Spartinivicinus marinus: one gene and its partner. The protein of the gene in region 2 interacts with the protein of the main gene of each other region in a pairwise test. Links are inferred from orthologs where the notes say so. Each region holds a gene or a part of one and is shown on either strand. Other genes may lie near its edges. The genes, in order: lpdA and uvrD.

What was found.
Region 1: the proteins of uvrD (region 2) and lpdA interact in binary tests that used the Escherichia coli proteins (3 or more experiments, as listed by UniProt). The link is inferred for Spartinivicinus marinus from one-to-one orthologs.

What each region holds. Positions count from the first base shown.
Region 1 is NZ_JAPJZK010000001.1:323,820-339,458, forward strand. Bases 6,748-9,580 are described here. They hold lpdA (dihydrolipoyl dehydrogenase), read right to left. Parts: upstream 8,969-9,580; coding sequence 7,526-8,968; downstream 6,748-7,525. Other genes in these bases: sucC (ADP-forming succinate--CoA ligase subunit beta), read right to left, coding at 6,748-7,322; OQE68_RS01555 (hypothetical protein), read right to left, coding at 7,319-7,450; odhB (2-oxoglutarate dehydrogenase complex dihydrolipoyllysine-residue succinyltransferase), read right to left, coding at 9,076-9,580. In the rest of the region: molecular chaperone HtpG, read right to left, coding at 1-1,802; OQE68_RS01530 (hypothetical protein), read right to left, coding at 1,939-2,655; OQE68_RS01535 (DUF599 domain-containing protein), read right to left, coding at 2,768-3,460; ald (alanine dehydrogenase), read right to left, coding at 3,701-4,822; sucD (succinate--CoA ligase subunit alpha), read right to left, coding at 5,278-6,153; more of sucC, read right to left, coding at 6,156-6,747; more of odhB, read right to left, coding at 9,581-10,296; OQE68_RS01570 (2-oxoglutarate dehydrogenase E1 component), read right to left, coding at 10,377-13,214; OQE68_RS01575 (succinate dehydrogenase iron-sulfur subunit), read right to left, coding at 13,868-14,575; sdhA (succinate dehydrogenase flavoprotein subunit), read right to left, coding at 14,586-15,639. UniProt on the Escherichia coli protein: Lipoamide dehydrogenase is a component of the glycine cleavage system as well as of the alpha-ketoacid dehydrogenase complexes.
Region 2 is NZ_JAPJZK010000001.1:2,732,575-2,748,320, reverse strand. Bases 9,517-12,456 are described here. They hold uvrD (DNA helicase II), read right to left. Parts: upstream 12,119-12,456; coding sequence 9,914-12,118; downstream 9,517-9,913. Other genes in these bases: hexR (transcriptional regulator HexR), read left to right, coding at 12,360-12,456; OQE68_RS12370 (TRAP transporter substrate-binding protein), read right to left, coding at 9,517-9,574. In the rest of the region: OQE68_RS12420 (M16 family metallopeptidase), read left to right, coding at 1-809; OQE68_RS12415 (hypothetical protein), read right to left, coding at 868-1,164; OQE68_RS12410 (hypothetical protein), read right to left, coding at 1,358-2,371; OQE68_RS12405 (MaoC family dehydratase), read left to right, coding at 2,635-3,117; phaZ (poly(3-hydroxyalkanoate) depolymerase), read right to left, coding at 3,135-4,223; OQE68_RS12395 (alpha/beta fold hydrolase), read right to left, coding at 4,237-6,036; OQE68_RS12390 (phasin family protein), read left to right, coding at 6,444-6,872; OQE68_RS12385 (TetR/AcrR family transcriptional regulator), read right to left, coding at 7,007-7,651; OQE68_RS12380 (polyhydroxyalkanoic acid system family protein), read right to left, coding at 7,722-7,997; OQE68_RS12375 (hypothetical protein), read right to left, coding at 8,028-8,333; more of OQE68_RS12370, read right to left, coding at 8,456-9,516; more of hexR, read left to right, coding at 12,457-13,214; OQE68_RS12355 (PA3496 family putative envelope integrity protein), read left to right, coding at 13,611-13,799; OQE68_RS12350 (DUF4123 domain-containing protein), read right to left, coding at 13,956-14,843; OQE68_RS12345 (SufS family cysteine desulfurase), read left to right, coding at 15,283-15,746. UniProt on the Escherichia coli protein: A helicase with DNA-dependent ATPase activity. Unwinds DNA duplexes with 3'-5' polarity. Translocates on single-stranded DNA with 3'-5' polarity. Initiates unwinding more efficiently from a nicked substrate than double-stranded DNA.

The DNA of each region.
Region 1 (15,639 bases), 2.4 Mb from region 2 along the record:
AAGCGATCCACATCCGCTTCATTATGTAACTTTTCAACCAGTGGGTGGTCAGGGTTGATTTCAAAGGTAGGCTTGATTTCAGGTACTGCTTGGCCAGCCGCTTCTAATACTCGACGCATTTGAGCGCCCATATCATACTGACCAACAACCAAACAAGCAGGTGAGTCGGTTAAGCGATGGGATATTCTCACCTCAGCGACTTTATCACCCAAAGCTTCTTTTACCTTTTCAACTAGGTCAGCTTTTTCCTTAGCCACTTCTTCATGGACTTTTTTCTCTTCTTCGGTATCCAGTTTGCCTAAATCAAGCTCACCTTTAGCCACATCGACTAACTGCTTGCCATCAAACTCACCTAGTTGCTGCATTAACCACTCATCGATACGGTCGTGCAGTATCAGGACTTCCAAGCCTTTTTTACGGAAGACTTCTAAATGAGGGCTATTGCTGGCTGCATTGAACGATTCACCCGTAATGAAGTATATCTTGTCCTGCCCTTCTTTCATCCGGCTTACGTAGTCTTCTAGTGACTGATCTTGCTCGGCTTTATTGGTGTGAGTAGTACTAAAACGCAGCAGCTTGGCAATTTTTTCACGATTAGTGAAATCTTCTGCAGGGCCTTCTTTTAAGACCTGGCCAAAGGCTTTCCAGAAAGTGGCATATTTTTCTGCATCTTTTTTCGCCAGTTTTTCCAGCATATCCAGAACCCGCTTGGTCAAGGCACTGCGGATAGAATCAATTTTGCTGTCTTTTTGCAGAATTTCACGGGATACGTTCAATGGCAAATCATTAGTATCCAATACACCTTTAACAAACCGCAAATACAATGGTAAGAACTGCTCCGCTTCATCCATGATATAGACCCGCTGCACATAAAGCTTCAGGCCATGTTGCACTTCCCGGTTCCACATATCAAATGGCGGGTTGGTAGGAATATATAAAAGGCTAGTGTAGTCTAACTTACCTTCAACCTTATTATGACTCCAGGCTAATGGCTCACCAAAGTCATGGCTGATGTGCTTATAAAACTCTTTGTACTCTTCATCAGAAATTTCTGTACGAGGGCGAGTCCACATTGCCTTAGCAGTATTGATAACTTCATCTTTTGGCTCTTCTTTAGCCTTTTCTTGATCTTTTTCTTCATCGCCTGTTGGTGCTGCTGCTTCTTCTTTCATCACCACAGGGATAGCAATATGGTCAGAGTATTTACGAATCACACTGCGTAACCGATAGCCATCAGCAAAGTCTGTTTCTTCCGGCTTTAAATGCAAGGTTACTTCGGTACCACGAGCCGCTTTTTCCACTTCTTCAATAGTGAACTCACCCTCTCCTTCAGATTCCCAGCACACTGCTGCTTGGTCGCCTGCACGACGAGTGGTCAATGTCACTTTATCCGCCACAATAAAGGCCGAGTAAAAACCAACTCCAAACTGACCAATTAACTGAGCATCTTTTTGCTGATCTCCCGTTAATGACTTAAGAAAATGAGCGGTACCTGACTTAGCAATCGTCCCCAGGTTTTCAATCACCTCTTCACGGGTCATACCAATACCATTATCACTGATAGTAACAGTCTTAGCTTCTTTGTCGTAGCTCACCCGCACTTTCAGGTCAGAGTCACCTTCATACAAATCGGCATTAGATAACGCCTCAAAGCGCAATTTATCAGCCGCATCGGAAGCATTAGAAATCAGCTCACGAAGAAAAATTTCCTTATTGGAGTAAAGCGAATGGATCATCAAGTGAAGCAGTTGCTTTACTTCAGTTTGAAAACCTAACGTTTCTTTTTTAGTTTCCACTGTCATGCTGACTATTACCTATTTTTACAATACAAAAGATAATTACTAACAGGACTAAACCAGCTGTTAGTAAATGACTTAGTTAATGGCTAAATGGGGATAGTTATGGATTTTTCAATAACTAAAAAAGAAAAGAGATTTACTAGCGATATTCAGCATAGCCAAATAGCTGACTGGTATCATCAAGTTGCAGGTCAAACGCCAATTGACGATTATAAAGGCGTATCAGTTTAAACCGCTTAATACCTACCTGCTCTTCCCAAGCGGCATCATCCCTAGTATTGCTGTACCAGCTTACTGCAAAAGGTGCATCGACCAAACTCAGCTCCCCCTGATGATGAAGCAAATGCCAATGTTTTTCAGGTAAATGAATACTAAGAGACATTTCAGGCAGATCGTTATCTTTCCCCAGCTGGTTAAACACCAGCTGTTCATTTGTGTAAATAACCTGGCTGGGGTTAAACGGCTCTCCTGCTAATAAACCTGTTAATGGTTCCTCTGTAGGCTTTTTTTCAAACTGAGCAAGTAAAGCCAGGTATTGCTCTTTGACAGGCAATTGCCTCAATTGAACCACCACCTGAAATACAGTTGCATAAGTGCGTTCAGACCAATGCTGCCAAGTGTCTGGCTGTTCGTGTTTGATGACTGTTAACCCACAGCAGCAGCTAACCACCCCAATAAACTGGGTTAACCAGGCAAACCGAGCCTGCTCCCAGTGACGAAGCCCAAGCCAAACAGCTACAGGCGGCACAATACACAAAACACCCAAGATTGAGTACCGCTGATAGGCAAGCCAAAAAAAGTAGCCTCCCCCACTAACAAACAAAGCAAGCCCTAAAGCCAGCAACGTAAACGCCATACTTTACCAGTCAATTTCAAAAAAGAGGCAAAGGTTAGTGAGGAGCCAGGTAATTAGCAAACACTTACCGACAAGCTGTTGCGTTTTTACTGACTAGAGTGCAATACAGCGGTTACTTTTCAGTATAAAGCATTGTTTTTAATACGGATGACTGGAACTCTCGTTGATAGAGCACTAATACGACAATGGTGGTTGCAACCATATACAACCAGGGTGTTATAAACCAAGCCAGGGTGGCCAAACCAAAGTAGAAAGAGCGAAGTCCATAGTTAAACTGATTGCCCGCCATAGATAATACTCTGGCTGAACGAATCGCAAAGCTGTCTCGCTCCGGCTCCGACACATCATTTTCATCTTGCCGTGGGGCACTGCCAATCAATACTGAGCTGAAATTGTACTGCCGTAAGCTCCAGGTAAAGGAGAAAAATGCGTAGACAAAAATAATGATCATAATCAGAATTTTGTATTCCCATAATTGCAGGGAAGTAGAAGACACCAGCGGCATGTTACTTAAAAAACCAATCGCCTCATCGGTTGCAGCTAACGTAGTGACTAAGCCAGCAACAATCAAAATCGCCGTGGAGGCAAAAAAAGACACATTGCGCTCTAAATTAGCAATAATACTGGTATCAGCTATTAGGTTTTCTCTAGTCAGCACCCGCCTCATCCAATCTTCGCGGTAAAGATGCAATACTGAGGCTAAACAAGGGGTCACCTTGCCATAATGCCAGGCAAACCAACTGTAGCCAGTCCAACTACAGAAAAACCAACCGACTGCCAACACATCTAACCACTGCCCAACCATGCCATACCTCAGTACTACTACAAAAAACCAGTGCTGCGCTCGATAACAGCCTTCAGTTTCTATAACTACCTAATAACAACTTATGGGTAAATAAGCAGATATCACGACGACCAACAAAGTAACCGTTAACTGTTGCAGTCTAATTACAAGTAACTACCGGCAAAATAAAAGGCAAAAAAAAGCCGCAACAAATGTTGCGGCAAGTCGGGGTAACAAACAACCGGAAATCGAAGAGTCTATTTATAAAGCATTCAACATTTCAGAAGCAGGTACATAATCTAACCCTTGTGCCACTGAAACACTTTCACAAGTCACTTTTCCACGACACACATTCAAACCATTCAATAGATGAGGGTTTTCAGCCATCGCACGCTTCGCACCTTTGTTAGCCAACTCAATCACAAAAGGCAGAGTGGCATTATTCAACGCCATTGTAGAAGTGCGAGCCACAGCACCAGGCATATTAGCAACACAGTAATGCACCACATCATCCACAATATAAATTGGATCAGCATGGGTCGTTGGCTTAGAGGTTTCTACACAGCCACCTTGGTCAATCGCCACATCAACAATCGCTGCGCCAGGCTTCATAGCCTTAATGTGCTCACGGGTAATCAACTTAGGTGCCGCAGCGCCAGGAATCAAAATACCACCAATCACCAGATCAGCACTAAGAACATGATCAGTAATCGCCTGCTCAGTGGAGTAAACAGTTTTAATTCGATTGCCATATACCAGGTCTAATTGACGTAATACATCAACTGACTTATCCAGTACCACAACATCGGCACCCAGGCCAACCGCCATGGCGGTAGCATTCTTACCAACAACACCACCACCCAATACCACAACCTTGGCAGGCTCAACACCAGGAACACCACCTAATAAAACACCACGACCACCGCAGTATTTTTCCAAACAGTGAGCACCCGCTTGAATAGACATTCGGCCAGCCACTTCAGACATTGGGGCTAATAGCGGTAAACGACCAGCAGGATCAGTCACCGTTTCATAAGCAATACAAGTCGCCCCAGAAGCAATTAAGTCTTCTGTTTGAGGTACGTCAGGAGCCAAGTGCAGATAAGTAAATAACGTGTGCTTTTCAGTTAGACGCTTTCTTTCGACTGCTTGGGGCTCTTTCACCTTCACAATCATTTCTGCTTTTTCAAATACAGCTTCTGCTGTATCCAGGATAGTAGCGCCTACTGCTTGATAATCAGCATCAGAAAAACCAACGCCATCACCAGCTGTGGTTTCAATAAACACTTGGTGGTTATGGTTAACTAATTCTTTAACCGCTGCTGGTGTCAGGCCAACTCGATATTCGTGATTTTTAATCTCTTTAGGTACACCAATTAACATAGCAACAGACCCCCTATCGTTATAATGGTTACTACTTCGTTATACCCTTTTAGGTATAAATTATTTGCATACTGCTACAAAGCGGATGCGGGGCATCCATTGGCTTGCAGCGATTTTATTGAGAAAATTTATATACCTATACCCGAGCGAAGGGTGTACAGGACTATTTGCTCAGTATAGCGACAGATTTACAGAATTTTACTTCAAATTTTAGTTTTAATTAGTTTATTTATCTAAAATTAACGCCATTAAAAGAATTAACATCTATTAATTTCAACCACAAAAAAAGCAGCCTAAAAAGACTGCTTTTTTTGTGAACTTGACTTTTTAATACGCAAAACGAAGGTGCTTTAGGGTAGGCTGTCAAACAACGAAGCCCTAGGAGCCTATGATATATAGGTGACTAGGGTGAGTTGTGCAGACAACACCCCCTAAAGTGCATTCGTGAAGCGTATTTATTTCCAGCCGGTTAGTTCTGCTAACGCATTCCCAATCTCAGCCAAGCTGCGAACCGTTTTAACGCCAGCATCTTCTAATGCAGCAAACTTCTCGTCAGCGGTACCTTTACCACCAGAAATGATCGCACCGGCGTGGCCCATCCGCTTTCCTGGAGGTGCAGTTACACCTGCAATATAAGAAACCACTGGCTTAGTGACATTGGCTTTAATGTAAGCCGCCGCTTCTTCTTCAGCGGTACCACCGATTTCACCAATCATGACGATGGCTTCAGTTTGTGGGTCTTTTTCGAACATTGCTAAAATGTCGATAAAGTTGCTACCTGGGATTGGATCACCACCAATACCAACACAGGTAGATTGACCGAAGCCATGATCAGTAGTTTGCTTAACCGCTTCATAAGTCAAGGTACCAGAACGAGAAACGATACCCACTTTACCTGGCTTGTGAATATGACCAGGCATAATACCGATCTTACATTCACCGGGAGTGATTACGCCTGGGCAGTTAGGACCGATTAAACGTGCACCTAACTCGTCGCACTTCACTTTGGCATCCAGCATATCTAACGTTGGAATACCTTCAGTGATACAAACGATCAATTTGATCCCAGCGTTAGCCGCTTCCAAAATAGAGTCTTTACAGAAAGGCGCGGGAACATAAATAACAGAAGCTTCTGCTCCCGTTTGCTCAACCGCTTCTTTAACGGTATTGAAAACAGGCAAGCCTAAGTGAGTCTGACCACCTTTACCTGGCGTCACACCACCGACCATGTTAGTGCCGTATTCAATGGCTTGTTCTGAGTGGAAAGTTCCTTGAGAACCGGTAAAACCTTGGCAAATAACTTTAGTGTCTTTATTAATTAAGATACTCATTATTATTTACCCTCCGCGGCTTTAACAACTTGCTGGGCAGCATCGGTCAAGCTGGTAGCAGCAATAATATCCAGGCCACTCTCAGCCAGGCGCTTAGCACCCAAATCTGCATTGTTACCTTCAAGACGTACGACAACTGGCACATTGACACCAACATCTTTAACGGCGCCAATAATACCGTCAGCAATCAGGTCACAACGAACAATACCGCCGAAAATATTCACTAAAACCGCTTTTACATTGTCGTCAGACAAGATAATTTTGAATGCTTCAGCAACCCGCTCTTCAGTTGCACCGCCACCCACGTCTAGGAAGTTAGCTGGGGCACCACCGTGCAGCTTAACGATGTCCATGGTACCCATCGCCAGACCAGCACCATTCACCATACAACCAATGTTGCCATCTAATGCAACATAGTTAAGCTCCCAAGACGCTGCATGGGCTTCACGGGCGTCTTCCTGTGAAGGGTCATGCATTTCTTTTAGCTTAGGCTGACGGTACATAGCGTTACCATCGATATTAATTTTGCCATCCAAGCAATGCAGGTTACCTTCAGAGGTAATAACCAGCGGGTTAATTTCAAGCAGCGCTAAATCGTAGTCTTGGAATAGCTTGGCTAAGCCTAAGAAGATTTTGGTGAACTGCTTAATTTGAGCTGGATTTAAGCCCAATTGGAAAGCAATTTCACGGGCTTGATAAGGCTGAGCACCCACTAATGGGTCAACAATTGCCTTCAGAATTTTTTCTGGGGTTTCTTCAGCAACTTTCTCAATCTCTACGCCACCTTCAGTGGAAGCCATGAAAACAATACGGCGAGTTGAGCGGTCAACCACTGCACCTAAATACAGCTCCTGATCAATATCAGTGCAAGACTCCACCAAAATTTTACTGACTGGCTGGCCTTTTTCGTCTGTTTGGTAAGTCACTAGGTTCTTACCTAACCAATTAGCTGCAAAGGCTTGTACTTCGTCTTTAGAGCTAACCAGCTTAACGCCGCCGGCTTTACCGCGTCCACCTGCGTGAACTTGCGCTTTAACCACCCACTTGTCACCACCGATTTTATCAGCGGCTTCAGCAGCTGCTTCGGGGGTATCTACCGCATAGCCTTTGGAGACAGGCAGGCCATACTCAGCAAATAATTGCTTCGCCTGATACTCATGAAGATTCATGCTTCTTCTACCGTTTGTTGTGCTGTAATTCGAGTTGCACTTAACTCAATCAACAGTACTCTATGCCATTTACATAATGTAAATGCTAAAGCCCTGTTAACCCCATAAAAAACTATAGCAATCGACATTTAGAGTAGCCTAAATTCGCATTGCTATAGCAAAAAGGCAGCTTGGCTTTCTTAAAACCGAGCTGCCAAACCTAATTACTTACGACGCTTTTTATTGGCGATGTGAATAGCATGACCGTCAACCGCTAATGCCGCTTCATGTAATGCTTCAGATAAGGTTGGATGTGAGAAAACTGTTAAGCCTAAATCTTCTGCACTAGAGCCGAATTCCATAGCGATAGCACCTTGCTGAACCAGTTCAGCTGCGCTTGGGCCAACTACGTGAACCCCTAAAATACGGTCAGTTTTTTCGTGTGCAATCACTTTAACAGAGCCTGCCGTGTCGTTGGCAGCCATTGCCCGACCACTGGCAGCAAATGGGAAGGTACCCACTTTATAGGGCTCGCCAGAGGCTTTGACTTCTTCTTCGGTTTTACCGACCCAAGCCACTTCTGGATGAGTATAAATAACCGAAGGAATTAAATCGTAGTTCATTTGAGCGGCTTGGCCAGCAATTAACTCAGCCACCATAATGCCCTCTTCTGAGCCTTTATGGGCTAACATTGGACCACGAACAACGTCACCTACTGCATAAATGCCAGGCACTTCTGTACGACACTGGTCGTCAACAAAAATAAAGCCGCGTTCGTCCATCTTAACGCCAGAATCATCCGCTAATAGGTTTTCTGTGTAAGGACGACGGCCGACTGCAACAATCACTTTATCGAAAAGTTCTTCGCACTCTTCACCTTTCTCATTGGTATATTTTACAGCCACTTCGTTACCGCGAACTTCAGAGCCTGTGACCCGGCAGTTTAAGCGAATGTCTAACTTTTGCTTTTTGAAAATCTTGGCTGCTTCTTTGGCTATTTGCTGGTCAGCTGCAGCCAAGAAAGTATCCATTGCTTCAAGTACAATCACTTCAGCACCTAGCCGACCCCAAACACTACCTAACTCTAAACCGATAACACCAGCACCAATTACACCTAAACGCTTTGGTACTTCTTGGAATTCTAAAGCACCTGTTGAGTCAACAATTAAGCCTTCTGTTAATGGTGTTGGTGGAATTTCAATTGGGCTAGAGCCAGTCGCTATAATAATATTTTCAGCATTCAATAGCTCAGCACTGCCATCACGCTTAGTCACTTCTACTTGCTTGCCTGCTAATACTTTGCCAGCGCCTTCATAGGCAGTGACGCCATTAGCTTTAAATAAACCGGCTACACCACCCGTTAGATTTTTAACAATCTGGTCTTTACGTTTAATCATGGCAGGGACATCAATATCAACGTTATCTACGCTAATGCCATGCACTTTAAAATGATCTTTTGCTTCTTCGTATTTATGGGAGCTATCTAATAAGGCTTTTGATGGAATACAACCTACATTAAGACAAGTGCCGCCTAAAGCCACTTTACCGTCTTTTCCAATCCACTTTTCAATACAAGCCGTTTTTAAACCCAACTGCGCAGCACGAATAGCTGCAACATAACCGGCAGGGCCTGCACCAATTACCACAACATCAAATTTTTGAGCCATGTTTAATGTCCTAAATCAATTTTGCGCTTGGCAAATAAGCCTGGAGGTTGCTGCTTTTACCTAGGTTAAAGGCAGCAACCTCATTATTCTGAGAATAAATTAGGTGCTTAGATTTCCAATAAAATACGAGCAGGATCTTCTAGCATTTCCTTGATAGCCACTAAGAAAGTCACTGCTTCTTTGCCATCAAGTAAACGATGGTCATAAGACAGTGCTAAGTACATCATTGGTAGTATTTCTACTTTGCCATTCACTGCCATTGGCCGCTCTTGAATTTTGTGCATACCTAAAATAGCGGTTTGTGGTGGGTTCAAAATAGGGGTAGAGATAAGTGAACCAAATACACCACCATTAGAAATAGTGAAGGTACCGCCAGTCATTTCATCAATCGATAACTTGCCATCCCGCGCTTTTAAGCCATATTCACGAATTTTCGCTTCAACTTCAGCCAACCCCATATTTTCAGCATTACGTAAGACAGGTACGACCAAACCACGATCAGAAGAAACCGCAACACCGACATCTTGATAGCCATGATAAACAATATCATTACCGTCAATAGAAGCATTTACGGCTGGATAACGCTTCAGCGCTTCCACTGCAGCCTTAACGAAAAATGACATAAAGCCTAAGCGAGTACCATTATGAGACTTTTCAAACACGTCTTTGTATTTGTTGCGCAGTTCCATAACGGGCTTCATGTTAACTTCGTTAAACGTTGTTAACATCGCTGCAGTTTGTTGGGCTTGTACTAAACGTTCTGCTACACGAGCACGTAAACGGCTCATGGGTACGCGTTTTTCTTCACGAGGACCACCACTGGCAACCGGTGCTTGTGCAGTGGCTGGTTGAGAAGCAGTGGTTGGTGCTGACTGTCCTGCTTGCTTAGCATGCGCTAATGCATCTTCTTTAGTGACTCGGCCACCTTTACCCGTGCCTTTAATTACACTGTGGTCAAGACCATGTTCATCAGCAATTCGACGAGCGGCTGGGCTTAAAATGGCTTCACCTGTTGCTGCCTGACTAGCGGCTGGCGCAGCAGCTTCTGCAGCCGGAGCAGTTCCTGCGGTTGGTGCCGCAGATGCCGCAGCACCTTCTTCAAATACGCCAATAATCGCTTCGCTTTCAACCACATCGCCTTCAGCAGCGACAATCTCTTTTAACACACCATCAGCAGGGGCAACGACTTCTAAAACCACTTTATCAGTTTCAATATCTACTAATAATTCGTCGCGGCTGCAGGCTTCTCCCACTTTTTTGTGCCAAGTGGCGACGGTGCCGTCAGCAACTGATTCCGGAAAAGTAGGTGCTTTTATTTCAGTGGCCATGTTGTTTCCTTAAAAACCTTTAATGTTTACTGCTTGTTACCCAATCTTTAAGTAAGGCGCTGTTACACGCCCTTCAATCATTAAATAGTGAAAGCGTCATCTACCAGCTTTTGCTGCTCTTCCACATGCACTGACATATAACCACAGGCAGGGGCTGCAGAGGCTTCCCGACCTGCGTATTCTAAATACAGCTGCTTGTTAGGATGCTCTGCTATCACCCGTCGCATATGATGCTGGCTAGAGTACCAAGCCCCCTGGTTCATAGGCTCTTCCTGGCACCACACCACACGCTCTAAATTTGGATACTGTGCAAACACAGCTTCCAGATCGTCATGGGGGAATGGGTAAAGTTGTTCAATACGTATAATTGCTGCATCGTTAAGATTTTCTGCACGACGCTTTTGCAGTAAGTCGTAATAAACCTTACCACTACACATAATTAAACGCTTAACGTCAGCTGGCTTAATATCATCCACCTCTGCTAATACTGTATGGAAGCTACCTTCTGCCAGCTCTTCTAAGGTTGAAACAGCAAGTTTATGGCGAAGCAAACTCTTGGGTGTTAATGCGATCAGCGGCTTACGCAGAGGACGTAATACTTGTCGCCTAAGCATATGGAACACTTGAGCAGGCGTTGTAGGTACACAAACCTGTACATTATGTTCCGCACATAATTGCAAATAACGTTCTAGCCGAGCTGAAGAGTGCTCAGGACCCTGCCCTTCATAGCCATGGGGCAACAGCATGGTTAATCCACACAAACGTCCCCATTTGTGCTCACCACTGGTAATAAATTGATCGACAACCACCTGAGCACCATTCGCAAAGTCACCAAATTGTGCTTCCCAAATGACTAATGCATTTGGGGTAGTGGTTGCATAGCCATACTCAAATGCTAACACCGCTTCTTCTGATAAGAATGAATCATAAATATCAAAGGCTGGCTGATCTTCGGCAAGATTTTTTAACGGAATATAAGCTTCACCGTCTTTTTGATTATGCAGTACCGCATGACGGTGAGAGAAAGTACCACGACCGACATCCTGACCCGTAATCCGAATGGGATTGTTCTGATGTAATAACGTGGCATAAGCCATGGTTTCCGCAAAGCCCCAGTTAATGGGTAAAGCACCCGCTGCCATTTTGCGGCGATCTTCAATAATTTTCCCAACCTGGCGTTGTACAACAACACCATCAGGAATGTCGTGTAGTTTATTAGCCAGCTCTTGCAGTACATTAATATCTACCTGAGTGTCGTGTTTTGCAGTCCACTCATGACCGATATAGGGAGCCCAATCAACAAATAGTTCTTTGTTAGGCTCTTTTACCAGGCTTTTCACGACATGTTGGCCATTATCCAGTGCTGTGCGATAGCCTTCGAATATTTGCTTGTCTTCTTCTGCAGTTAACGTACCTTCTTTAATCAGGCGCTCTGCATACAAAGTACGCGTGGTTGGTTGATTTTTAATAACCTGGTACATCAGTGGTTGAGTACCCGATGGTTCATCCGCTTCGTTATGGCCCCGGCGGCGATAACAAACCAAATCAATGACCACATCTTTCTTAAATTGCATCCGGTAGTCTAAAGCCAGGCGAGTGACAAATAATACCGCTTCTGGATCATCACCATTCACATGCAAAATAGGCGCTTCAACAATTTTAGCTACATCGGTGCAGTATTCTGTTGAACGGGCATCATCCTGGCGGCTAGTGGTAAAACCAACCTGATTGTTAATGATAATATGGATAGTGCCACCTGTCTTATAAGCACGAGTCTGCGACATTTGCATGGTTTCCATCACCACACCTTGTCCTGCAAATGCAGCATCACCATGAAGATTAATAGGCACCACTAAATCACGATTAACATCGTTACGACGATCTTGACGAGCTCTTACCGAACCTTCAACGACAGGCGAAACAATTTCTAAATGTGAAGGGTTAAAAGCCATCGCTAAGTGAATTTCGCCACCCGGCGTCATCACGTTAGATGAAAAACCTTGGTGGTATTTCACATCACCAGAACCTTCATCCTGAAGTTTTTTCCCTTCAAACTCATCAAATAAATCGGCTGGGTTTTTACCCAGAATATTCACCAATAAATTCAATCGGCCCCGGTGTGCCATACCAATGACCATTTCTTTGGCCCCATAAGAACCGGCCCGTTGAATAAGCTCATCAACCATCGGCACTAAGCTTTCGCCCCCTTCCAGGCCAAAACGTTTAGTCCCTGGGTATTTAGTGCCTAAATATTTCTCTAAACCTTCAGCTGCAGATAATCGCTCTAACAAGTGCAGTTTGGATTCTTTGCTGATGGTAGGGTGAGCACGATTAGACTCTAGGCGTTGCTCAAACCAGCGACGCTCTTCTGAATCCACTATGTGCATAAACTCAGCACCAATGGTAGAGCAGTAGGTATTTTTTAAACCTTGCCAGATTTCTTTAAGGGTGGCTTCGTCTTTACCAAAAGAGAGCGAGGCTGTTTGAAAAACGGTGTCTAAATCAGCTTGATTAAGCCCATGGTGTTCTAACGTTAAATCTGGAACTTGCTGGCGCTGCTGGAGATTTAGAGGATCAAGCTTAGCATTCTGGTGACCCCGTTGACGGAATGACTCAATCAACTCCATTACCTGAACTTGTTTTTTTTCGTGTTCAGAAGTAACGGAAACCGGTGCCATTACATGGGAGGTAGATCGTTGTTTGGCTAATAGCTGAAAGTGTTCTCGAATCGTTGCATGCGAAACATCTTGAGCACTAACACCTTCAATTTGTGGCAACTTTTCAAAATAATCACGCCACTCTTCTGGGATGGCATTTGGATCACGCAAAAATTGCTCGTATAACTCTTCTACATAAGCTGCATTGCCACCAGATATATGCGCCGTCCGCCACATCTGGTGCATGACACCTTCTTGCATTCTTATTACCCCATGAGTAAGACAGCTATCCGGCAAGTTTTGTCAGGTTTTCACCCCTGATCAAGCAAAACTGCTTTTATCTAGGGCTAAACAGCTTATTACTTGTTGACCAAATAAGCTTAAGCTGCTTTACCAGATAGGCCGACAAACAGACTCGTTATATTTCGGTTCTAACACTCACACAAAAACCGGGGCATAACGGCAGTTGTATTTAAACGAAAAATTAAACACAGGCTACCAGCTCCGGCTATTCAGTTGCATTACAATACATCAATTTAAAAGCACCTTTTTAAAAGCCTATTCTTAAAAAGACGCCCTTATAAATACACTCTTATAAACACACGATTGCAAGTACATTCTTACACGTACATTTATAAATGCATTCGCACTGTAATACAGTTAACCCTGCATGTAGGGCACTTGTCGGAAATACTCAACCAACTGACGCTTTGGGTTTTATACCTATTACCAAAAGCAATTAGTATAAGTACATCTAACCAAAATAATTAAAAGGACTTGCCCACTTTTGATTATTTTGTCAGATATTTACAGGCAGAAAAAATATACGACTGTAAATAATTCAACCTACCTGTTTAAATGCCCTACAAAAATCAGGTGCACAGTATGAACTGAAACACCTAAAATTACTATTACTAAGTCCCACTCTTTAGCAGCATTTGCCGGATATGGCCAATGGCGCGAGTCGGGTTAAGCCCTTTAGGGCAAACATTGACACAATTCATTATACCCCGGCAACGGAATACACTAAAAGGGTCGTCTAATTCTGCAAGCCGTTCTTCAGTGTGCGTATCACGACTATCTGCAAGAAAACGATAAGCCTGTAATAAACCAGCAGGACCAACAAACTTATCAGGATTCCACCAAAATGAAGGACAAGAAGTAGAACAGCAAGCACATAAAATACACTCATACAAGCCGTCTAATTTTTCTCTGTCTTCAGGCATTTGCAGTCGCTCAATTGCTGGTGCTGGCTCGTCATTTAGCAGATAAGGTTTAATTTTCTCATACTGCTTATAGAATTGACTCATATCTACCACCAGGTCACGTACCACAGGTAACCCAGGTAATGGCCGCAAGATCAGTTTATTACTGCCTTTGGTAGCCTCTGATACAGGGGTAATACACGCCAACCCATTGGTGCCATTCATGTTCATGCCATCAGAGCCACATACGCCTTCACGGCAGGAACGACGGTAAGCTAACGATGGGTCCTGTTCTTTTAACAGACCCAACACATCCAGCACCATTAAATCCTTACCTTCAGGAAGATCAATGGTCACATCCTGCATGTAAGGGGTTTTATCGGTTTCAGGATTATAACGATAGATACTGACTAACATGATCTCCCCCTTAGTATTTACGTGCTTTTGGTGGAAACGCATCAACTGTCTTCGGCGAGAAATTAACGTCTCGCTTACCAATCCGTTTCTCTAATGGGAAATACATGGAGTGTTTTAACCAGTTTTTATCATCCCGATCTGGGTAATCATCTCTGGCGTGAGCACCACGACTTTCTTTGCGTTCTTCAGCCGCCATAGCAGTAGCAAAAGCTACTTCATAGAGGTTTTCTAACTCTAGGGCTTCAATACGTGCAGTATTAAATGCAGATGACTTGTCTTCTAAATAGGTATTTTGAATCCGCTCGCCAATTTCCTCGAGTATCTTAATGCCTTTTTGCATACTCTTGCCTTCACGGAACACACCAAAATAAAGCTGCATGGTCTTTTGTAATTCAGCGCGCACTTCAGCGACTTTTTCTCCGTCTTTTGACGTATTCAAGCGATTCAAACGGGACATCGCCGCTTCAATATCGGTGTCACTAGCATCCATGGAGTCAAAGCCTTCACGTAATGACTGCTCAATTTGCAAGCCAGCTGCACGACCAAATACCACTAAGTCAAGTAATGAGTTACCACCTAAACGGTTAGCGCCGTGTACTGATACACAAGCCACTTCACCACAGGCATAAAGGCCTTCAACAATCATGTCTTTGCCTTTCTTATCTTGAGCGATAGCCTGACCACCCACATTCGTTGCTACACCCCCCATCATATAGTGACAGGTTGGTACAACAGGAATCGGCTGCTTAACTGGATCAGCGTGTGCAAAGGTACGGGATAATTCTAAAATACCCGGCAGACGTAAATTCAGGGTTTCTTCACCCAAGTGATCTAACTTTAACAATACGTGGTCTTTATTAGGACCACAGCCACGGCCTTCCAGTATTTCTAAAATCATCGAGCGGGCAACCACGTCACGACCAGCCAAGTCTTTTGCGTTAGGGGCATAACGCTCCATAAAACGCTCACCTTCACTGTTGATTAAGTAACCACCTTCACCACGACAGCCTTCAGTCACCAGCACTCCGGCTCCGGCAATACCGGTTGGGTGGAACTGCCACATT
Region 2 (15,746 bases):
ATTTAGCCAAATTCCATAAACAGTGGATTCGCCCAGATAATGCCCAACTTGTCGTTGTTGGCGATATTGATATGGAAGAACTGAAGCCATTATTAGAGAAACAAATAGGTAAATGGCAAGCACCTAAAACTCCTATCCCAGCTAAAAATCTAGCCAAAGCGGTTAGCGGTCAAGATACCCAAATTTACCTAGTCGATAAGCCAGATGCCATCCAATCAACCATTATTGCCGGGCAACTATTACCATCTTCTCAAGATGAGCGTTCATTAGCCCTAAATGTTGCTAATACCATTTTAGGTGGTCAATTTAGTGCCCGACTTAATATGAACTTGCGTGAAGATAAGCATTGGTCTTATGGTGCTTATAGCAAACTAAACAGCGCTGTTGGACAACGGCCTTTTATCATGTATGCCTCAGTGCAAACCGATAAAACCTCTCCTGCATTGCAAGAGCTACAAAAGGAAGTACAACAGTATATTTCTAAAAAACCCGCTTCAGCTGAAGAACTAAAAAAAGTCAAAGATAACTGGCTACGAAGCAAAGCAGGCGCATACGAAACCAATGGTGCTTTATTATCAGCAATTACTGGTTTATTAGCAGTAAATCGCCCACTTGAGCAACTGTATAATTTTGATCAGTTAGTAAGTAAAATTTCATTAAAAGATGTACAGCAAGTTTCTCAAGAACTGCTTAAACCAAATAAATTAACTTGGGTGGTTATTGGTGACCTGAAGAAAATAGAGCCAACCATTAACAAGCTTAAGTTAGGTAAAGTAACCAAGCTGGATAAAAATGGTAAGCCTATATAAAAGTTAGTAAATAGCAGCCATGAATACCCAGTAGATTATTAACTACTGGGTATTCATTTTAAACGATCATTTCTGTCTTACTAAACATACTCAGCGAAGACCTATCCATTGACTTCAGGCTTAACAATAGAACCTCCTCAAAATGTTCTGCCGGAAGGTTATAGAAAGTCAATAAACGAATAGCTGACCTCACTGCAAAAGATGCCCAATTGAAGTAATCAACCTGCTCATTTAAAGCATATAGTGGATAGCTTTCTTTCAGTAAAGGCTCATATTGTACGATATATTGCAGCGTTTTATCAGTTTCGTTACTACAACACTCCTTTATACAAAGGCAAAAATCATTACTATTCACTCAGCAACTCCTTAAACTACTACTGATGCCATATTGAATTTATATAAGCAAAGATTCAGCCATAACTGATCACCACATTATCAGCTAGCCCCCCTACCAACTAATTAATTTAATTAGTGCCATTTTCACTAGTATTTGTATATTTATTAGACACGACATAAATAGCATATTAAAATTTTTTAATAGTTATACTTCATTTAGCTGAACTATATTTGTCAAACAATGCTAGTTCAGTTATAACCGAGTTTATCCAGATTGCTATTTCAGTGGTTTGATCCAGCATAAAGTAATCTGCTTCTGTTTCATGCCAACAGCCTGCGTTACTTTGGTTTTCAATAATGTAATCTAAAATTGATAGTGCAAACTCTGAATAAACAAGATCTCCCGTTAAACGGGTAGCTTTTGCTGCTGCCCAAGCCACTTTATGGCTAAATAAACTTTCTTGAATACCATGACAACCACAGGCAAAGCCTAATAAATCAAGTGCAAAATCAAGATAATGTTCTTCAGCAGTTGCTTGATAAATATCCAACAAAAACGCAGCTGGATAACCTAGTAAAAAATACAGTTGTTTTTTTTCTGCTTTATTAACGCAATAAAAAGATGACTCATCTTCGTTAAAGCTACTAATTAAATGACCATCAGTATCCATTTTAAATAACAAGCGGTCAGAATATGGCTGCATTTTTAAACCATGAACAATACAGTCTGCCGCTTTAATTGCCATGTCAATACCACCAATACACAAACTAACACGACCTAAGTGAGCGGTAGTAAATAGGTCTACTTGTAGGCTTCCCTTGGTTTTTTTGCAACCGTTACTATAGCCTCCTAGTTTAGGGTTTAAAAAGTTATGCAAAAATTCATAGGCATGAATACTGATATCAAATCGTTCTAGTTTGTGGGCAGCTATAGCTAACCAACCATTCATATAAGGTTGATAGCTATCTAAGATTGTGTTTACAGACTTCAGCTCTGGATAAGTAAGAAAGTCTCCATCTTCTTTAAAGTAATACTGCTTAATTGCTTCAATAAAATGCTCGCACTGTGGCTGCTTTCCTGCCAATAGAAGTAACGTGGGGTACTTATAAATAGATGATAAATCTACTTCTCCTGCATGAATCATCTCAGGAGAAAGCCGGTTAGTTAAATAGTCATAAGACTTTTTAATGGCCGCTTGGTATTGATCAATTCTGGTTGTTAGCACGGTGGCCTCCATGCCGCCCTCAACATAAGGTTAAAATAAACTGCATATTGTATATGTAACAAATGACTTTTAGTTGCTGTATATGTAAGATATATTTCTCTCAATATAACCTGTTGTACTTAGCAATCTAGTTGTACCAAGTATTCTAAAAGTCAAAGCAGTATAGTAAAAATAAGTAAAACAACACAATGGAAGTTACCAGCAGTATAGCCAACAGTTTTTATATTAACATGTGTTTTATTCAAAACTAAGGACTCACTTATATGGCTAGCAATGCCGAACTCGCGTTAGAAATATTTAAAGCAAATGAAGGAATAGAAGATGGTGTTGGCGATTGGTTATTAATCGACCAAGAACGTATTAATAAGTTTGCTGATGCCACTTTAGACCACCAGTTTATTCATGTAGATACTGAAAAGTCGGCGAAACACTCTCCTTTTAAAAAGACCATTGCTCACGGTTTCCTTACCCTATCATTAGTCACTCACTTATCTCAAACCGTAAAAAGCAAGATACCTGAAGCATTTAATAACCTTGCTTTAATGGTTAATTATGGGCTGGATAAAGTACGTTTCACTGCCCCAGTATTAGTTGATTCAAAAGTCAGAGCTAATCGACAGTTGATCTCTGCCGAGTTAAAAGACCCTAAAACAATTCAATTAAAGCAAAAGATTACAGTTGAAGTAGAAGGCCAAGATAAGCCAGCCTGTGTTGCAGAAGTTGTATTCAGGCTTATTTATTTATAAAAGTCTATTCTGTTAAACTAGTCAGGAGGCTTATTTTCTGCTGCTGTACCTCCTGGTTCGACTTTTTGCACTTTAGTCATTTGCTCTTTGATAGGGCTAGGGCTATCAGTATTCGCACCATTTACATCATTTTTATTGACTACCTCTGCCTGTTTAGAATCTTTAATTGAGCTTTCTTTCAGCTCAGTTATGTTAGTATTTTCGATAGACATTTCAGGTGCAGTAATGGTAGTCGCTACTTTAGTTCGCTCTGGATTAGTCAGGCGATTCTTATTATCATTTAAAAAGTCAATTACTATTGGTGCAATTTCTTTTGTTCTTGTTAATAAAAACAAATGGCCACATCTTATTACCCTAAGCTCTGAGTTTGAAATTAAGCGAGCCATTAATTTTGCATTAGCTAATGGAATAATTGGGTCATCATCTCCGGCAAGAATTAAGGTAGGCTGCTTAATTTGGTGTAACCAATGAAAACTGGTCCAGCCAGCACCCGCCAGAATCTGATAATAATAACCTATACCACTGGGCGAACGTATCTTTAAGGAATGGTTTGTTATTAGTCGTGAGTTGCGACGAAATGCCCCGCCATAAATGCTAGCCGCTATTTTTTCCATATAACTAGACTGCACATAACGGCGGGGACTGGCCATTTTAAGTAAAACGGTTAATTTCGCTGGAATGGCTACACTTCCCATCGATGTAGCGGCTAACACTAATCGATTACAACGATAAGGGTGATCATAAGCAAATTGCTGAGCAAGTGCTCCTCCCCAGGATACTCCCAATATATTCACCTGGCCGTAATTTAATTCATCCAGCATTTTGCTGACCAACCTAACTAGCCCAGGAAATCGATAAGGCAACTTTGGAGTAGAAGAGCCACCAGTACCTGGTGCATCAAATGCTATCACTTCAATCCCTTCCAACTCATCTGCAAAGGGTTTGATTAACTCCAGGTTTGCTCCAATACCATTAAATACTAATAATGGTAAAATATCCGAGCTACCAGGACGAATAGCAACCCGTAAAATCTGCCCATCAATATCCAGGGTTTTAAAGCGAACCCGCATGGGTTCGCGAATATTAGTTGAGAATGTAGTTTCCAACGATTACCCCTACTTAGTCATGGACATAAAGCCCTGGTGCAGCCTCCATTGGCGGATGCTGTTTACTACCAAGTTCTTTTGCAGCTGGTTTTTGCTCACCAGAGCGACTGCATAACCATTTTTGCCAATGAGACCACCAGCTACCTTTATTAAAGGTCGCTCCTTTTTTCCACAGCTGGGGATCAGCTGATAATTCACTATTAGTATAAAAATTTGCCTTTAGATTAGATGGTGGGTTCAAAATACTTTGAATATGGCCACTATTACTTAAAATAAACTCTCGTTTCCCCCCCATTAATTGACTTGAGCGATAACATGCCTCCCAAAGGGTGATATGGTCATTAATGCCTGCTACCGCATAGCTATCACACACCACTTGTTTTAAATTGATCGCTTGTCCACCAATTTTTAACACACCAGGCAAAGTCAATGGGTTTTGCTTATAGAGGTCAATAAAGTCACTGTGCAGCTTTGCAGGTAAACGCGTAGTATCATTATTCCAGTAAAGCACATCAAAAGCGGGTGGCTCTTTACCTAGTAGATAATTATTAACCCAATAATTCCAAATTAAATCATTTGGCCTTAGCCAAGCAAACGCTTTGGCCATATCTTTACCTTCTAAAACACCTTGCTTTTCTGATATTTTTCTTACTAATTCCAGTGCTTTATCCGTAGCAAATAAAGTAATGTCTGAATCGATATTGGTATCTAATACACTCACCAACTGGGTAATAGTATTAACAGGGCTATCGCCTTTAGCTGCTAGATAGCCTGCCAACGTAGCCGAAGTGATACCACCAGAACAAGTACCAACCAGATTAATTTTGTCGCTTGCTGTTATCTCCTGCACAGCATTTACAGCTTCGTTAGTGGCCAGTATATATTGCTCTAACCCCCAATGGCGATGCTCTGGCAAAGGGTTACGCCAACTGATGATAAACGTTTGCAAGCCTGATTTAACACAAAACTGTACAAAGCTTTTATCTGGTGTCAAATCAAACACAAAAAACTTATTGATTTGCGGTGGAATGATTAGTACAGGCGTCGTTAATGCTTTTTCTGTTGCTGGTTTGTATTGAATCAGCTCTAAAATTTCATTACGAAAAACTACCGAACCTTCAGACAAACCTAAGTTATCACCTACTTTAAATACCCCTTGTTTTACTTGTGAGGGCATCCCTCCATTGGTTTTTATATCTTCCAGCAAGTGCACTAGGCCTTTTTCTAAACTCGTGCCACCAGTTTCAAATACTCGTTTAATCACTTCAGGGTTAAGTAGAGTATTAGAAGGTGATAACGCATCTGTAAGCAGGGAAATAATAAACTTTGCTCGCCGACTATCTTCCTTGCTCATATCTGTTTCATCAACCCAGTCTTGCAAGCGTTGCTGCCATATGTAATATGCTTGCAAATAACGCCGATAAAGTGGATTTTCTTTCCAAGTAGGATCTTTAAAGCGGCGGTCACCTTTAGTATTGGGCTCTTCAAACTTTCCTAATACCACTTGAGAGATATCTTTACTAAAGCCAACGGCCTGTTTCAAACTCGCAGCGGGATTCACTACCGCGTGCTTAACGATAGTTCCAGCTGTAGACCATAAATCTTTTCGATTAAAGCCCATGGCAGGATTTGCTACTGATGATGTTTCGGCCCCCGATTTTTCTCCTTTTTCTCGATTAGTAACCTCTAAGCCCTGTGATAAGATATGCCGTAATTGCTCTGCAACAGCTTGATCACTGTTATCCAACTTCTTGATTGTTTCACTGAGCTTGGCGATCCGCTCATTAATATCTTTTATTATGGCTTCACTCATTGACGCAAAATTCCTTATATACTGTAAATACACACCAACCTTGGTTACATCTCAATTCTTACCAGCCTATTCATCTTCAATGAATAGTTTGCTAAGAGTTTTGAGTTTGTGCTAAAGCAAATAGTCATTACTACAAAATCTGGCTAATAACAAAATGCTTCAACAAAAATTGCTTTTCGCAATAAAAATGTTGTAGGTGGGTTATATAAGCCTGCATTAATTAGAATATTTTTTACTTAAAAATAAACACCACCTCAAGGTCATTTTAAACAGCAAAGTTAGTATGTTCATTCTAATTTTCACTGCTAGGCTTGAATCATGTTAACGGGCGTGTTGGGAACAGGTATGTTCCAAAGGGGAGTTGTCTCGCTCGCTTCCTGTAATGCCATACTAAGAGGAATAGCAATATGTCAGATGTAAAAACGGTTGATAAATCTGAAGAGAAGGAAAAAAGCTTATTATCTAACATCCGGGGATCTGCTCATAAAATCTGGCTCGCGGGCTTGGGAGCTTATGCTCAGTATGAAAAGCTTGGGCAGGAAGGAATTAGATTTTTTGAAACGCTTGTAAAAGATGGTGAAGAGGTACAAGCGCGCACCCAGCATCGCATGGACGAGATGAAAGATAAACTAAAGTCTAAAACAACCGATAGGCTGGAAAACCGAATAAACCAACTGAGAGATATTTTTCCAACCACCACTAAAGACGAGTTGAAAGAATTATCTCATCAGATTGAAGAGCTTAGTGAAGCAGTAAAAGCACTGGCATCCGACAAAAAGCCGGCTACCAGTGCTAGCCGCAGTAGTAGTACCACTAAGAAGGCTGTTTCAGCCTAGTTACACACCTATCCTGGTAAACGCACATCATTTTGCAGGGGTTTATCCCCTGCCTTTTTTATTTTTAATAGCGGCTATAAACAAGATACTGCAACAAGGTGTCTATTTAATGACAATGTTTTATAAGTTGCTTTTTAATCTCGTAAAAGATACCCTTTATCTTTATACATTCTACAGATAGTCTGCACATGCACTTTTTGCTCAGCAACTAGATAGGGAGCAATTAATGTTATCACTTGATAGATACCTTGACTTATATAACTACTGTCGTATGCATTTTTATGGCGCATAACCTGATAATTTAACCAAAAGGTTGCAATCACCACCGCATTATCTGCCAGAGCTTCTATTTCCTCCTCAGTTGCCATTAAAAAATCTGCTTTTTTTAATTTTTGGCATATATCAATAAACATTTGTTTTTTACGACTTATCAGTCGATTAAACCTAGCTTGAATTTTTTTATACTTAGCCAGTAAATTTGACAGATCTCTATAAAGAAAACGATAGTTTTGGATGGTTTCGAAAATAATATGTAAATACAACCAGTAGTCATCTACGGCCAGCTCATTTCGTGAAGGAGACTCTAATAACTCTATCAGGTCATGTTCAAAGCGCAGATAAAGCTCAAGAATAATGGCATCCTTACCCTGGAAGTGATAGTAAAGATTACCAGGACTGATTTCCATTTCATTAGAAATGTCTATCGTGGTGATATTTGGCTCACCAAAATCATTAAATAATTGCAGACTCGTTGAGAGAATCCTTTCTCGTGTTTTCATATAACAATTTTATGCTACCTAACACCCTCTCCCTCTGGGAGAGGGCTGGGGTGAGGGTGTAAATACCGACCTAACCGATTAATTTATCCAATCGTTGACTAATCTGTTGCTCAATGGTGCCTTTTAATGGCTTCATCAACAAGCCTAATTCAATACTAATATCGACTTTTTGGTCATCGACTACAATTTTGCCTTTAGCACCTGTTTGCTTGAATAACAGCGTATCCTGTTGCCATTCATAAGTAGCACCCATGCTTTGCTGTAACTCTTCAGCAATTTTTTGCACGGCATCTTTCGCCTTGTCTTTTGAAGTACCGTGATCTCTTTGAATATTAATCTTCGACATATTACCTATCAAAACTCATCTCAAAATTTTTTACGATTGCTGCTTTAACACTTGAAGTGCAGATAACACTTCTTTGATACCCGCCAAAGTAACAGCTTGCATAGTAGCAAACCCTTCCGCATTTTGTTGCTGGACTTGCTGAGTTAACAGTACCCGCTGCCTGGCTTCCGCTTCTTTTTGTTCCTGGGTTTGATAGTAGCGGACGTGGCCAATGGTTGAACTAAGCAAATGAATGAGTTGAATCAACTCTTGCTGAGAGCTCGCAGCCAACGTTTCCTCTAATAATTGATGGTAACGCTGAAGATCTTCCAGGCTTCTATCATTCTGGTCAGTCAAAAGGGATTCCCTCATTGATAAAGTCAAATTAGCAGAATGTATACCAGGAGTTCACTATAAAAGGCAAACCTGTAGCTTCCGCTACAGGTTTTAATATAGAAGACAGTTTGATAGGAAAGTTTTTATAAAGTGCGAGTTTCGTAGAAGGCTTGCTCAGAAATCATATGATAAGCCCGAGACTGTTCAGCAAATTTAGTGAAAGAGTCATACACTTTTTTAGTCATTTCACTGGTATTGGCCACTTCCTGAACAACCTCATTCGAGACTGCATGTAACTGTTTCAATACATCTTCAGGTAGCTTCAAGAGCTCAACTTTATGTTCATTAACCAAGGTATTAAGCGCCTGATTATTACGTGCCGTGTACTCGTCCAGCATATCTTGGTTAGATGCTCTTATTGCTTGCTCGACAATAGCTTGTAAATCTTCCGGCAGCTCTTGAAGTGCTTTTTTATTAATAATCACTTCAAGAGTTGTACCTGGCTCGTGCCAACCTGGATAATAGTAATATTTTGCTGCTTTATAGAGCCCAAATGCCAGGTCATTGTATGGTCCTACCCATTCAGTAGCATCAATCGTACCTGTTTGTAGGGCTGTAAATAATTCTCCTCCTGGAATATTTACTGGAACACCGCCCAGCTTTTTCAGGACTTCTCCACCTAAACCTGGGATACGCATTTTTAACCCTTTTAAATCTTCCAAAGAGTTAATCTTTTTACGGAACCAACCTGCCATTTGCACCCCGGTGTTACCCCCAGCAAAAGGCTTCAGGTTAAATTGCTCATAGGCTTCATCCCATAGTTGCTGGCCACCCCCATAGTGAATCCAACTATTCATTTCCTGGGCATTTAGACCAAAGGGAACAGCAGCAAAAAACTGTGCAGCAGGTTCTTTGCCTTTCCAATAATAAGCAGCACCATGGCCTATTTGTGCTGTGCCAGCTGATACCGCACTAAATGCTTCCAAGGCAGGAACCAGCTCACCCGCACCATGTACTTTTATTTGCAGCCGCCCATTACTCATTTTCGCGACATTTTTAGCAAAGCGCTCTGGGGCTGTACCTAGTCCAGGAAAGTTTTTTGGCCATGTAGTTACCATTTTCCAATGGATAACATCTTTGCTGGCTGCCTGCTCGCCTATGCCTTGTTGGGCGCAATCTTCAGATTCTTTTTTACCACAGGCAGATAGTGCAGCAGCACCAGCCCCAATACCTAATGCAGTTACAAAGTCGCGTCGTTTCATATGAATGACTCCCTATCTATTCGTGAAACCTTTAACTAAACAATATTTGTTATTTTTCTCTAAATATACCGTGCGCGAATGCTTTTTTATTGGTTGTTAGTACCAGCCTACATATATGTGTTGACCTGCCCTATACCTCATCCGCTTTGGTTATATTTTTTGAACCGTCAAAGGTTATAAGGCACTTGCTCACCCGCTTTCGCCTATAAACGTCTAAAGTTTAACAACTCTTCAGCTGTTTAGTTTTAGAGCTTTTTACTTTAGGCCATTAAGGGTAAGTATTGTGCCTTTGTTGTTCTATTTTATGTTGTTTATTTTGTTAGCAGTTATTTTTATCGATTAATCAATAACTTCTAGCTTAGCATAAGCGACTACCAGCCACTTAGCGCCTTCATTGGCAAAATTCACTTGAACTCTAGCCTGAGCGCCCTGCCCTTCGTAATTTATAATAGTGCCTTCGCCAAAGATACTATGCAACACTCGCTGACCAACCTGCAAGTCTGTTTCGGGTATTGGGCTTTTGTCCGCTATTACCTGCACTGCACGAGGGGCTATACGGGTATACGTTGGCCTGGTAATAGACGCATTTATTCGTATTTCATTAACTAACTCAGTAGGGATTTCTTTTATAAATCGCGAGGGTCTATTTATATTTTCCTGGCCATGTAACCGTCTGGATTCAGCATAGGTTAAGTACAACTGCTGCATTGCACGGGTAATGCCTACATAACATAAGCGTCGCTCTTCTTCTAAGCCATCAGGGTCTTCCAGGGATATTTTGTGAGGAAAGAGACCTTGCTCCATACCCGTTAAAAATACCAAAGGAAACTCAAGCCCCTTGGCGGAGTGCAACGTCATTAGCTGTACACAATCTTCAAATTGATCAGCTTGAGTGTCACCTGCTTCCAGTGCTGCATGGTCTAAGAAGGCAGCTAATGGGCTGGGCTGTTGTTCTGCTCCTTCAATAAAGTAGTCATCCGGGTCAAATGTTTTACAAGCAGACACTAATTCTTCTAAGTTTTCTACCCGAGCACGACCTTTTTCTCCTTTTTCTTTTTGATGAAACTCAATCAAGCCACTCATGGTAATTACTTGATCAGCTAATGCTGCCAAGTCCATTTCATCAGTGGCTGAATCTATATTATTAATGAGCTGTAAAAATCCTGACAACGCGTTTGCTGCTCGTGCTGATATCTGCCGTTGATTAATCACTTGTTCAGCTGCCTGCCATAAGCTAGCGTCATTGGTTTTCGCCGTATTTCGAACAAACTCCAGGGTTTTGTTACCAATACCGCGTGTTGGTAAATTCACTACCCGCTCAAAAGCACCATCATCATTGCGATTTACCAAAAGCCGCAAGTAAGCTAATGCATTTTTTATTTCAGCACGTTCAAAAAATCGTAAGCCACCATATATGCGATAAGGAATACTGCCTCTTAATAAGGCTTCTTCCAAAATACGCGACTGAGCATTTGAGCGATACAATAAAGCAATATCACTATATTTACCCTTGTGGCTTTCTAAATAATTGGAAATACGTTGAGCTATAAAGCGGGCCTCATCAACTTCATTAAACCCAGCATACAGCTGAATTTCATTGCCTTTATCACCTTCTGTCCATAATTCTTTACCCAGTCGACTGGGGTTATGGGCAATTAAAGCATTAGCTGCCTGCAAGATAGTTTTGGTCGATCGATAGTTTTGCTCCAAACGAATAGTCTGGCTATCAGAAAAATCTTTACCAAACTGTCGGATATTTTCGATTTTTGCACCGCGCCAGCCGTATATAGACTGATCATCATCACCCACCACCATCACGGGAATTTGATTCCCAGACAACACCCTTAACCAGGCGTATTGAATAGTATTAGTGTCTTGAAACTCATCTACCAATAAATAGCGGAATCGCTGCTGGTAGTGCTTTAAAATTTCTGGTTTATGCAGCCATATCTCATGGGCTCTCAGTAGCAACTCAGCAAAATCCACCATCCCAGATAAACGACAAGCCTCTTCATAGGCTTGATAAACCTTTAGCATTGTCACTTCAAACGGGTCACCATATGGCTCTATATTTTGTGGCCGGCGTCCTTCATCTTTTTGGTTATTAATGTACCACTGAGCTTGTTTGGGTGGCCACTTGGCTTCATCTAAGTTTAAGCCCTTCATAAGGCGCTTAATTAAACGCAGTTGGTCATCAGCATCTAATATTTGAAAGTTCGCTGGCAGCCCAGCATCTCGCCAGTGCAGCCTCAATAAACGGTGAGCCAAACCATGAAAAGTGCCCACCCACATTCCGCGGGTACTCACCCCCAATAGGGATTCAATTCGACTACGCATTTCTGCTGCCGCTTTATTGGTAAAGGTCACGGCCATAATAGCATGTGGCGAAATACCTTCAGTTTGGATCAGCCAAGCAATACGGTGTACTAATACTCGTGTTTTACCACTACCTGCACCAGCCAACACCAGGCAATTTCCAATAGGTGAAGCAACTACCTCACGCTGAGCAGTATTTAATGAGTCTAAAGTTTGGGATACATCCATAGTGATTTGTAGCCAGGAGTAGTGTGGGCAGAAATTAAACAGCAGCTATCTTGTTTAAGATCATCTAGTTTAGCGGCGAGCAGCCTTAGCTTGCAATGCTGAGCCAGATATTTCAATCAGCCACAGTGTTTTGGGTAGCCATAAAATATTCAGGTTAGACCTACTTAACCTTATTTCCATATAGTTTGTATGCATTTTTTGTAGTATAACTACAAACAGGCCCAGCAAAGATTCACCTCACATGGTTTCTATTCAGCTGTTACAACAAATCCAGCAATGCTACAGTCAACTTCGCCGATCTGAGCAGAAAGTGGCAGATTTTGTACTTCATAACCCTACTCGTGTTATGCATATCAGCATTGCAGACCTAGCAACAGAAGCCGAGATAAGTGAACCTACGGTACTCAGGTTTTGTCGTGCAGTCGGCTGTAGTGGCTTTCAGGATTTCAAATTACAACTGGCACAATGCTTAGCTTCTGGCAGTAGCTTTGGCCAATTTGCCATTAGTCCCGATGACTCTCCTGCTGACTACAAGTCAAAAATAATCGACTCCACCATCAGCACGCTATCAAGTGTTCGCGATAGTTTAGATAACTTAGTTTTAGAACAAGCAATCAATGCTTTATCTGTAGCCAAGCGGGTAGAATTCTATGGGTTTGGCGCCTCTGGTGCTGTAGCCATTGATGCACAACACAAGTTCTTTCGCCTACAGCTATCTGCCGCTGCCTATTCTGATCCCCATATGCAGTCGATGTCTGCTGCAACATTAACCCCTGAAGACTGCGTTATTGCTATATCTCAAACAGGGCGTACTCGGGAGCTAATTCATACAATCCAGCTAGTTAAAAAGCAACAGGCTAAAGTAATTGCCATATGTCCCAAAGAAAGCCCGCTAGCATCACTATGTGACTTTGCATTACACATAGAAGCAATAGAAGATACGGATGTTTACACCCCATTAACCTCAAGAATTGCTCATTTGGTAGTAATTGATATTTTGGCAATGGGTGTTGCTATGTCTCGTGGGCCAGAATTAGCTGCACATTTAAAAACAGTTAAGAATAACTTACGCACACTACGCATCTCCTCAACATAAGCTTGGTATATACAGCCTACCCCGTAGCACACAATAAATAATAACTAGTAAAATATTTTCATTTTAACTGAGTTGGTAATTTGAAAATGTTATTAAAAAGTTGTTAACGGCGGGCTGCTCTGCTGTTACATTGGCCTTAGGAAAAGTTGCTGGATAACAATCCGCATTTTGTGAATAACGGCTCTTTTCTGGGTAGGCGGCAAGTTGCTAAGTTTAAGCGCTTTAAGCTCAAGTCGCTTTTAAACTGTTACACATAAATTTGAAGGCAGTTGGAGTTTAAACTACACCGTTCGATATTTAAATCACGCTAACAATACAAATATAAAAACTTAATAATATTGTCATAAAGCTATTGCATCTTAACCAATTACTAACACCAGAAAGGGATGCGGCACTATGCAAGTACAAGTACCCAACCAAACTAACCAGCCCATTTTCATCTCTTCTACAAACAGCTCAACCAGTAGCAGCAACCGAGAAAAGCCTTCTCAGCGCTCTCTGGAAGCAAGACGCGCCATTGAGGATTACTTTGAGAATAAACGCTTAAACCATTTAATTGGCGATGATTACTGGGAGGATGACTAGTCGACTAAACCAGGGATATATTAGCCTAGCATGAATAATAAAATAAAAGGAGCAACAACCTTCCTCATACAACTTATAGCTACATTGCCCTAAAGCTATGCCACTGGATGGGGAAGGCTATTTTTCTTGAAGAACTCATTAAACACGTTACCTAACTCAGGCACAGATTTTTTGAGCCCGGTAGTGTTGTAACAAATTGGTCATTTCCCCTGCTGATATATAGGTTGCCATTTGCGCTTTATCCAGTGCTGACTCAATGATCGAATATTCTTGAGTAACAGGAGACAATAACCTACATAAGTTGCCCAATACAGGCTGCTTTTCCTTAGCTACAATACCTGACAACTCTTTATGCTGTTTCAGATTTTGTTTTGCAAATAATAAAAGTTCTGCATACACATCTGATGTTATCAACTCTGCATGCTGAAGCCGTAAATAATCCACCACAGCAAAAGGCATACTCAGTTCTACCAACCGTTCCAACTGACATGCTGTTAATGTAAACGTTAACTTTTTATTTTCATAGTGATAACAGCTAGATTGCTCGTTTTCGATGTGACACACTTGTCGACTGCACAAGTCAACGTAAATACAGCCACTAGCAGGCCCCAATAAGCTTGCAAATGCTTGCTTATTGCAAACAGCATTTAGCCCTGCAATCACTCTAGGATCATACAATTTAAAATGCGCCCAGTGGTGATTTGGTAAATTTATTTCTAACGCTGCTTTAAAGTGGCTATAGAGTTGTACATGCTCACAATGACTAATAATAAAGATACCTATAGGTAACTCTGCAGACTGCTGTAACAACCAGTCAAAAAGCCGAGTATTGATGCTCACTTTTATCAAGTACGGCGCCACATCACATAGTTCTTCTTCTGGTGTCCCCCTGAATAACGAATCACATTGAGGGTTGTCTTCTAGCTCCCAAATTCGCTCCGGTAATTCTGGCAAACTGGCTGAGTCTATTATGAAATACAGCCCTGCATGGTTGTGCTTTTCGAGTGCAACCTTGATTTGCTGTCTATACTCGTCAAGCAACATACTCCCTCCTTTGATAGCAGCCTAAGTTCTAATTCACTTAAACCACTTTATCGCCCCGATTATTGTAAAAAGCCATTGCTAGTGGCTAAGTCATAACCTGTTATTGCTCTAGTTATCAAACGCGTTCGTTGACATAAAGTACTCAAGTTCTTGCGACTTGCTACTGATTTAAGTCTTCACAAAATAGATTACAAGAATAATACTACCAGATCATTATCATTAATATTTATAGTATGATCTAAATTTATCCACTTCACAGCTTCAAACAGCAACATCCTAAAAGCCATATAGCTGCTCTAACCCTATATAACAAAAAGTTATTAGTTTTTTTCCAGTACACCTATTTACTTAAAAATGAAGACGACACTAAATGACAATATCAAAACCACTATGACTAAAATAGTTTTTCAGTCATGATATTAAGCAATATTTTTTATGAATGCCGGTCAAATCCGTTGATAACAAAGCTGTAATGACAACTACATTTAACGTAAAAGCAGTACGCAAACTGTTTCCTATTTTACAAACACCAGCCAATTGTCAGCCTTTGGTATACCTTGATAATGCCGCTACTACTCAAAAGCCACTATCTGTCATTCAAGCCATTAGCGATTACTACCAAAACTGTAACGCTAATGTTCATAGGGCATCTCACCACCTCAGTACCAAAGCTACCCTAGGTTTTGAGAAAGCTCGTCAAACAGTCCAACAGTTTATTAATGCATCAACCTCTGACGAAATTATCTGGACTCGTGGAGCTACAGAAGCTATTAATCTAGTTGCTTATAGCTATGGTTATCATTTTATTAAGGCGGGTGATGAAATATTAGTCACTATTCTAGAGCATCACGCTAATATAGTTCCTTGGCAACAATTAGCTAAGGCTACTGGTGCTAAGTTAAA